Regions from separate parts of the Streptomyces sp. NBC_01267 genome, predicted to be linked through region 1. Evidence: riboswitches for the same ligand, from Rfam matches in the RefSeq annotation. Region 1 holds a riboswitch; the other holds the start of a gene.
The links. A riboswitch is a leader RNA that binds a small molecule or an ion and turns the genes downstream of it on or off. The one in region 1 is predicted to bind cobalamin.
Positions count from the first base shown of each region.

Region 2: it holds a riboswitch for cobalamin, as region 1 does, so the genes downstream of both, OG709_RS02845 ((2Fe-2S)-binding protein) here and metE (5-methyltetrahydropteroyltriglutamate--homocysteine S-methyltransferase) in region 1, are expected to answer to the same signal.

Region 1 covers NZ_CP108455.1:6,641,557-6,645,964, forward strand. The annotation lists gene metE (5-methyltetrahydropteroyltriglutamate--homocysteine S-methyltransferase) at 1-2,149, opposite strand, end outside; cobalamin riboswitch at 2,310-2,528, opposite strand; gene OG709_RS29710 (hypothetical protein) at 2,836-3,456, opposite strand; gene OG709_RS29715 (RHS repeat-associated core domain-containing protein) at 3,474-4,408, opposite strand, start outside.
Region 2 covers NZ_CP108455.1:584,440-588,847, forward strand. The annotation lists gene OG709_RS02840 (LacI family DNA-binding transcriptional regulator) at 1-761, shown strand, start outside; gene OG709_RS02845 ((2Fe-2S)-binding protein) at 1,050-1,811, opposite strand; cobalamin riboswitch at 1,934-2,056, opposite strand; partial or broken gene OG709_RS02850 (ECF transporter S component) at 2,104-2,280, opposite strand; gene OG709_RS02855 (acyl-CoA dehydrogenase family protein) at 3,060-4,250, opposite strand.

The DNA.
Region 1 (4,408 bases):
CGGCGTCGGGCACGCGTGGGGAGTGGATGTCGTACACACCGGGGCCCGCCTCGCGCGGGTAGCCGTGGGCGGCGAGTTCACGGGCGACCTGCATGTGGGAACGGGCGGCCTCCAGGCTGATGACGTCGGCGTCGAGGTCGTCGATGGCCTGGACGATGTCGCCGAACTCCGCGTAGCACATGTGGGTGTGGATCTGGGTGTCCGGACGCACCCCGCTGGTGGTGAGCCGGAACGACTCGGTGGCCCAGTCCAGGTACGCGGCACGGTCGGCGGTCCGCAGCGGCAGGGTCTCGCGCAGCGCGGGCTCATCGACCTGGATGACCGAACTGCCGCTCACTTCCAGGTCGTTCACCTCGTCGCGCAGGGCGAGAGCGACCTGCCGGGCGGTGTCGCCGAGTGGCTGGTCGTCGCGGACGAAGGACCAGGCGAGCATGGTGACGGGCCCGGTGAGCATGCCCTTGACCGGGCGGTCGGTGAGCGACTGGGCGTACGAGGTCCAGCGCACCGTCATCGGTTCGGGGCGGGAGATGTCGCCGGCCAGGATCGGTGGGCGGACGTAGCGGGTGCCGTAGGACTGGACCCAGCCGTGCCGGGTGGCGAGGTAGCCGGTGAGCTGTTCGGCGAAGTACTGGACCATGTCGTTGCGTTCCGGCTCGCCGTGCACCAGGACGTCGATGCCGGTCATCTCCTGGAAGGAGATGACCTCACCGATCTCGGCCCTGATCCGCTCCTCGTAACCGGCCGTGTCGATCCGGCCCGCACGCAGGTCGGCGCGGGCCGTGCGCAGTTCATCGGTCTGCGGGAACGAGCCGATGGTGGTCGTCGGCAGCAACGGCAGCCCGAGGTGGGCCCGTTGGGCGGCGGCCCGCGCGGTGTACGGCTGGGAGCGGCGGCCGTCGGCGTCGGTGACGGCGGCGGCCCTGGCGCGTACGGCCGGGTCGTGGGTGAGGGGGGAGGCCGCCCGGGAGGCGAGAGCGGCCCGGTTGGCGGCGAGTTCCGCGGTGATGGCGCCGGTGCCCTGTGCCAGCCCCTTGGTCAGGGTGACGATCTCGGCGGTCTTCTGCCGGGCGAAGGCGAGCCAGCGAAGGATCTGCGGTTCGATGTCCCTCTCGGGCGCCGTGTCGAGCGGGACGTGCAGCAGGGAGCAGGAGGCAGCCACGTCGACCCGGTCGGCGAGGCCGAGAAGAGTGGCGAGGGTGGCCAGCGACTTCTCGTGGTCGTTGATCCAGACATTGCGGCCGTCGACGACCCCTGCGACGAGCCGCTTGCCGGGCAGCCCGCCGACGGCGGCGAGGTCTTCGAGGTTGGCGGCGGCAGCGTCCGTGAAGTCCAGCGCCAGACCGTCCACCGGGGCTTTCGCCAGTACGGGGAGCGCCTCGCCGAGCCGGTCGAAGTAGGAGGCGACGAGCAACTTGGGCCGGTCGCTCAGGCCGCCGAGCTCGCGGTAGGCGTGGGCGGCGGCGCCCAGCTCGGCCGGGGAACGGTCCTGGACCAGTGCGGGCTCGTCGAGCTGTACCCACTGCGCGCCGGCGGCCCGCAGATCGGCGAGTACCTCGGCGTAGACCGGCAACAGCCGGTCCAGCAGGGTGAGCGGCTCGAAATCGGCGGCCACCCCGGGGGCGGGTTTGGCGAGCAGGAGATAGGTGACGGGGCCGACCAGCACGGGCCGGGCGGTGTGTCCGAGCGCGAGGGCTTCCGTCAGCTCGGTGACCTGCTTGGTGGAGTCGGTGGTGAAGACGGTGTCCGGGCCGAGTTCGGGGACGAGGTAGTGGTAGTTGGTGTCGAACCACTTGGTCATCTCCAGCGGCGCCACGTCCTGGGTGCCGCGGGCCATCGCGAAGTAGCCGTCGAGTGCGTCGGCGGTGACGGCCTCGCGGTGCCTCCGGGGCACGGCGCCGACCATGACGCTGGTGTCCAGGACGTGGTCGTAGTACGAGAAGTCGCCTGTGGGCACCTCGTGGACACCGGCATCCGCCAGTTGACGCCAGTTGGACCGGCGCAGACCGGCCGCAGTCTCCCGGAGGGCGTCGGCGGTGACCCGGCCCTTCCAGTAACCCTCGATGGCCTTCTTCAGTTCCCGGTTCGGGCCCTGGCGGGGGTAGCCGTACACGGTGGCCCGTGCTGCCGCGGCTGCGGACTTCGCTGTCACGGAAATCTCCTTCGCGAGATGACTCCTTGAGATCCCGGAGACGGGACACGGACGCGAAGGGTAGCGAACCGGACAGATCGGTCGCGCCGTTGAGGCGCCCGTCCGTCTGGTGTGTACGCCGACCCGCCCACGAGGTCACCGGGATATCCGTACGCGAGGGATCGCGTACGGGCAACGGGCAGGTCTTCGGACTCGCGGGCGCGTCCGCCGAGGCGGACACCTACTGGCCGTCGCTTCCCAGGTCCCGTCTCGGGTCCCAGTGCGTATGACGGCGGTCGTTCCCACTCACCGCTGCGGGGCAGTCCCGGATTCCCACCGGGTTCCCTCTTGCGACGCGCCTGCCTGGCGGACAGGGCGAACCAGCTGCACGGGCCAGACTAGAGGGTCGTTCGCCGCGTGGGCACCGCGGTTCACATTCCGGTACGTGAATTGAGACACCGGGCCGGTCCGGCGACCGGCGGGACCTGTGCGAAGAGGTTCCTCGAACTCGGCGTAGAGCGGATCCGGGCTGTCCGGCGAGTCCGCCCGCTCCCCGGACCGCCGTGTGCGGTGAGGGCGACGCGTGGCGGTTCCGCCAGCACCCGCAGGCCAAGGGCGAGGTCCATGAGGGCTACAGCTGCCTGGCTCGGGAACTCGTCGGCGGTCTCATGCGCTCCGTGAGAATCGGGGTGAGACTTCACCAGCCCTTAGAATCCCAGAATTCCGCCAATGATTGCGAATACCAAGGCGATGAAGAAGCATGCGTCAGCGACCGGAGAGATTGTGAACCTAGTCGAAAACGGAGGTGGTACCGCTCCCTTCCGTCGTTTTTTCATGTGCCACTCGATGCGTTCTGCGGCGCGATTTGCCGATCCTACGAAAGTGTCAATCACTGATCCGCCGAATGCGGTAGAGTAGATCTCTTTACCTTCCCGTGTGACCAGATTGAGTGTCCCCCCGTTTCCTCCGCGTACTTCGATGATGCTGTTGTAGGGCACGGTGTGCGTCATCAGTGGATTAATGACCGTCACGGTTACGGAACTCAGCGCAATGCGCGACCTCATGATGCGTCGGATAAGCGCGATGACGAAGAGGGAAACGGCTACGCCGATCGCCATTCCGCCCTCGGGGTGGGAAGCGAAGCCAATGAGCAATCCTACCGATACGAGTCCGAATCCGGTGGTGCTGACCCAGGAGATTATCTTGAAAGACAGCCTCCATAGGATTTCATCCTCGCGTTTTTTCGGCACGGTCGCCTTCCCTTTCTGGTGGTTGCGCGACTGTCGCGCAACTGGTGCGGGTGGGTGAGTGATGTTCATCTCACCCACCCGCACCATGATTTTGATTAGCAAACTCCGCCGTAGGAGCCTGCGCTGGCATTACCTGAGCCGCAGAATACCGTATTGGAAATCGCGTTGACGCTCATGTTGCCGTATGTGGTGCCCCAGTCGATTGCCCCACCTGGGCTATCAGTTGATGTCCAACTCCTGGAGCCCCCGCCGACGCCGCGGGTGCCCGGCACCTTCGTACGGTACGCACGTGGGAGGCGGGCGATCGCGTTTCCTCGATAAGCGGCACCCCAGCTTCTGGCGCCGCCGGCCAGTCTGCCGTAGACGGCTGCGCTGCCGCCGCCAACGGCTGTCCAGGCGAGGTCTTTCGACAACGCGGCAACGTCCCAGTTTCCGGTTCCGATACCGTCTCCGAGGAATTTAGCAGCGGCTATTCCGGCTCCCACAGCGATGCAGGTACCGGCGCTTGCGACGATGCACACTCCAAAGCCGACGATTGCGGAGTAGTTCTTTATGTCATCCCAGTGATTGCCTACCCATTGGGCTGCTCCTGTATTTTTTGCGTTCGTCCAGGCGGCACCCCAGTTGCCCTTCATGATGCTTCCGAAGATGCCGTCCTTCTTCCGCTGTGCCGCCTGGGCAGCCTTTCTCTGGTTCTCTCGTTTGATGGCTTGTGCCTTCTGCCGTGCTGCCTCGGCCTTTCGGCTTTCAGCGGCGTACTTGCGCTGCTGGGCCTTGGCGTTGCCGTCGTCGATCATGTAGTGGGCGGGGTTGGCCCGGTACGCGGCGTACTTCTTCTGGGACGCCTTGTCCTTTTTCGGGGTCTGGTTCCAGACCCATTTTCCGTTCTTGTAGGTGTAGCCGGCGTTCATGCCGCGTTCGGCTGCCCAGCGGTCGTCGGACGACTGGCCGCCGTCGGTGGGGCCGAGGGGACGCAGGCCGGTGGGGTCGGACTGGGTGATGGGGTTGTTGTGGGCGTAGGAGTAGGCGT
Region 2 (4,408 bases), 6.1 Mb from region 1:
TCGACGCCACCATCGAGCACCTCTCCGACAAGCTCCGGGCCGACGGCCTGACCCTGCTGGTGCACGGGGATCGCGGGACCACCGGCATGGCGGCGGCACGCATGTGGGCGGAACTGCACCCCGCGGCGGTCCTGGTGACGGCCGACCGGTGTACGAAATCCTCCGTCGCCCTGCTGCGCCGCGCCGGGACCGAGGTTCTGATGATCTCCAGCGGCCCCACGCCCTGGGCCGACACGCTGGAGTTCGACCAGGGACGGATCGGCGCCGAAGCAGCAGCGCACCTGCTCGCCGTCGGGCACCGGCGCCTCGCGGCGATCATCCCCGCCGGGCCGCTGGAGGGCCTGGGCCGTGCCCGCGCCGAAGGGCTGGAGAACGCGGCTCGCGCGGCCGGCGCGCGCGGTGAGGAGATCACCATGGAGGCCACCCACGAATCAGCGGCCTCCGCAGCCGCCACCGTGCGGCGGCCCGGCGGTCCGACCGCCGTATTCACCTACAACGACGAGTACGGGGCGCTGCTGCACCGCGCCCTGAACGACCAGGGCGCGACGATACCGGGCGATGTCGCCCTGGTGGGCGCCGACAACCTGGCCATCGCCACATTCCTGCGGCCGATGCTCTCCTCGGTCGCCCTCGATCCCGTGGAGATCGCCGACCATCTGTGCGTTGCGGTGCGTTCCGTGCTGGAACGGCCCGCACGCACGGAATCGGTAGTGGCCGGCGTGCTGGCCACCCCCTTCCTGGTCCGCCGCGAGACGTCCTGAGCCGCGCGTCCCCCGCCCACGAGCGGTCGGCGCGGGGGCGGCCACTCGTGGGCGAGGGCGTCGGAGCCGGTCCGGGTTCGACCGGGGTTCGGTCAGCGCCACGTCGCGGTTCGGGGCGCTCCTGCGGGAGCCCTGGCCACCGAGCCGGCGGCGGGCCAGGCCCGGCCGTCCGTACTCCTCCGGTGCGAGCGCGACGGCCGGCGCTCCGCCCAGGACGATTCCGCGAGGCTCGGCACGTCGGCGCGCGGCGGTTCCTCCACAGGTGCGAAGGCCGGGTGAGCGGCCTGGTCAACGGGACAGTACGCAGTCCCCGCACAGAGCCCCTGAGGCACCGGGCGCGGCGCGGTAGATCAGGCAGCAGCTGCGCCGCCGGAACGCTCCGTCGGGCCCCGTACAGCTCGCGTCGCGCAGTGGGGGCCGTTCCAGGAGACGTGAGGTGATGGCACGGGTCCGTGCGGTGAGGTCCGGGCGGGTAGTCGTGATCATGGACGCGGCTCCGTTGACGGCCGAGGCGGTGTTGCCCCACAGGATGCGCCGGGAGACCGTGAACTCCGCCATCGCATCGGCGAGTTCACGCAGTGGGCCGTCCAGCAGACGACTGCTCAGCTCGTCGGCGAGCCGGGTCGGCGCAACCGTGGATCCGCCGGTGCAGGCACCGGCGGGCAGCGACAGGTCGGTGAAGGCATCGCTGGGCAGCGACAGGGGGATCTGGCCGCCGATCACGGGCTGCCACCGGAGATCCGCGAGGCCGGGGGCGGGTACCAGGCCGTGCAGGACGGCGGCGGCCAGTGCGGGTGAGATCAGCCGGGCGGCCAGTCCCAGGTGGGCGACGGATGCCGCGACCCGGATCTCGACCGCGTCGGGCGACTGCCCGCCGGCCGCGGCCAGCCAGTCCCGTACACCCGTCACACGGGCTTCGAGCAGCGGGCGGGTGATCCGCTGCCAGGGCTCGGGCGGCTCCACGCCGGGCGGGTGGGCCTGCACGGCGAAGAACGGACCGAGCTCGGCGATCTCCCCGATCACCGCGCTCGCCGCAGGAGGGCTGCTCATGCCGGAACAGGGTCCGGCTGCTGCGAGGTGGCGGTCCCGATCGCGCCCGGTGCGGCCACCGGACGGAATGTGGAAACGGTACTCAAGGTGAGCCCTCCCTCTGGGATCGTGCGTCCCTTGCGTGTACGGGCGGAGTGAGGGCTCAGTGTCCGACTCGCCGGCCACCTTCCGGTGGCGTGGCTCACAGTGGCGCGACCGTGCTGGAATCTCACCAGCTTCCTTGTGCCATCACTCCACGGGGAGCGTAGGGCCCGTTTCTCCGGCGGGTCAATCAAGCCGTTCCACATCCGGATCAGCGCTGCTCCTTGTCGGGTGCCGCCGGGCGGGCCGGCGTGAAGTGCACCGGAGCCTGGAACCGGGCCCGTCGGGCAGCGCGCCGGAACGTGGTCAGCACCGCAGGTCCGGCCGGCATGATGCAGACGAAGTTGGTGACGGCCCGCCCGGTGTCCCAGCCGAAGGAGGCCGCCAGGGCGATGACGAGCGAGACGCAGGCGTTGAGTCGGACGGCGGAAAGAAATGGCCTGGTCCTCGGCGGAAGAGCCCTGCACCCTGGGGCCATTGAGACGCCACGGCCTGCTGGTGGCCCCATGAAACGCAGCCGCCGGAAAGCCGCCACTGCAGCAGGATCTCGTCGAGTCCCGGCTCACCGGCGGTCTCCATCGGCATTCGCCGGGCAGGAGTTTGATCACCGCTCGGGCTGGTCGTGTACTACGCCGCCTCGGCGGTCCCAGGCGTATCCACGATGTGGAGCAACCGGTCCAGCTCCTGCCGCCCATGCCTGATCAAATCGAACGCCTCCCTTGGGTCCGTTCCCGGCGGCAACGCGGTGTCGGTCATCACATCGGTCAGGGTGAACCTGCCGAGCAGCCATCGCTGCAACGCTCGCCGGTCCGTGCTCCGTTCAGGGGAGAGGCCCCTGGCCCCACAACACCCCCATCCCACGGTGCCGCCCCCGCCACCCTCAGCCATGGCAACAGATCAAGCGACCCACAGGTAGGGCGGGATTCGGCCAGCCCTACCAGGGGAGCCTTCCTCTACCGCGAGCACGGCCCTGCACACGCTCGGCCCCCGCGCGCAGCCGGGCCACCTCCTCGCGGACCTTTCTTCTCCCGTTCTCCCGGGCCTCCGGCATTCCGAGCCCCCGCGCCACCGCGCCACCGCGCCACCGCGCCACCGCGCCACCGCGCCACCGCGCCACCGCCACGGTCGAGACGAGCGGGCAGACTGCGTCCGTCCCGCCCGCAGGGCCTACCGCCGCACGCGGGGCATCCCCAGCCCGATCCAGGAGATGATTTCCCGCTGGATCTCGTTGTTGCCGCCGCCGAAGGTGAAGATGACGGCCGAGCGGTAGCCGCGCTCCAGTTCACCGTGGAGCACCGCGCCCGTGGATCCCTCCTTGAGAGATCCTGCCGCGCCGACGACCTCCATGAGCCAGGCGTAGGCGTCCCGGCGGGCCTCCGATCCGTACACCTTGACCGCCGAGGCGTCCTGCGGGGTGAGCGTCCCGTTCTGCACGGCGTTGACCATCTGCCAGTTCAGGAGCTTCATCGCGTCGAGCCTGGTGTGGGTCCTCGCGAGGCGCCCGCGCACCCAGCCCAGGTCGATGACCCGGCGCCCGTCGGCGAGCTCGGTGTCGGCCGCCCAGCACTGCACGTTGTGCAGGGCGCGGATGGCCATGGTGCCGTGGGCGGCCAGGGTGACGCGCTCGTGGTTGAGCTGGTTGGTGATCAGCCGCCAGCCCTTGTTCTCCTCGCCGACGCGGCGGGAGGCGGGGACCGTGATGTTCTCGTAGTAGCTGGCGGTGGTGTCGTGCGAGGCGAGGGTGTTGATGAGGGTGCAGGAGTACCCGGGGTCGTCGGTCGGCACCAGCAGCATCGTGATGCCCTTGTGCGCGGGGGCGGCCGGGTCCGTACGGACAGCGAGCCAGACCCAGTCGGCGGTGTCGCCGTTGGTGGTCCAGATCTTCTGCCCGTTCACCGTGTAGTGCCCGGTGGTCACGTCGCCCTCGCGTACGGCCCGGGTCTTGAGCGCGGCGAGATCGGTGCCCGCGTCGGGCTCGCTGTAGCCGATCGCGAAGTCGATCTCGCCCTTGAGGATCTTCGGCAGGAAGTACGCCTTCTGCTCGTCGGTGCCGAACCGCATGAGGGTCGGACCCACGGTGTTGAGCGCCATGAGCGGCAGCGGTACGCCCGCCTGCGCGGCCTCGTCGAAGAAGATGAACTGCTCCATCGGGGAGAGTCCGCGACCGCCGAACTCCTCGGGCCAGCCGACGCCCAGCCAGCCGTCGGTGCCCAGTCTGCGCACCGTCTCGCGGTAGAAGCGTTTCTGGGCTCCCGCGTCCGCGTAGCGCGCGTAGGCGTTGTCCGGCACCAGTTCGGCGAAGTAGGTGCGCAGTTCGGCGCGCAGCCGCTGCTGCTCGGGGGTGTATTCGAGGTGCACGGCCCCTCCTCGGTAACGGCATCGGATCGAGGGGCACAGTAGAACGCGTTCCAGTCTTTTGGAATGGCGATGACCGGTCTTCTTCGGATCTCCGGAATCGGCCGGGCCGTACGAAGGACCGCCGTCCGGGCAGCCGATGCGACAGGGGCCCTGGGCCG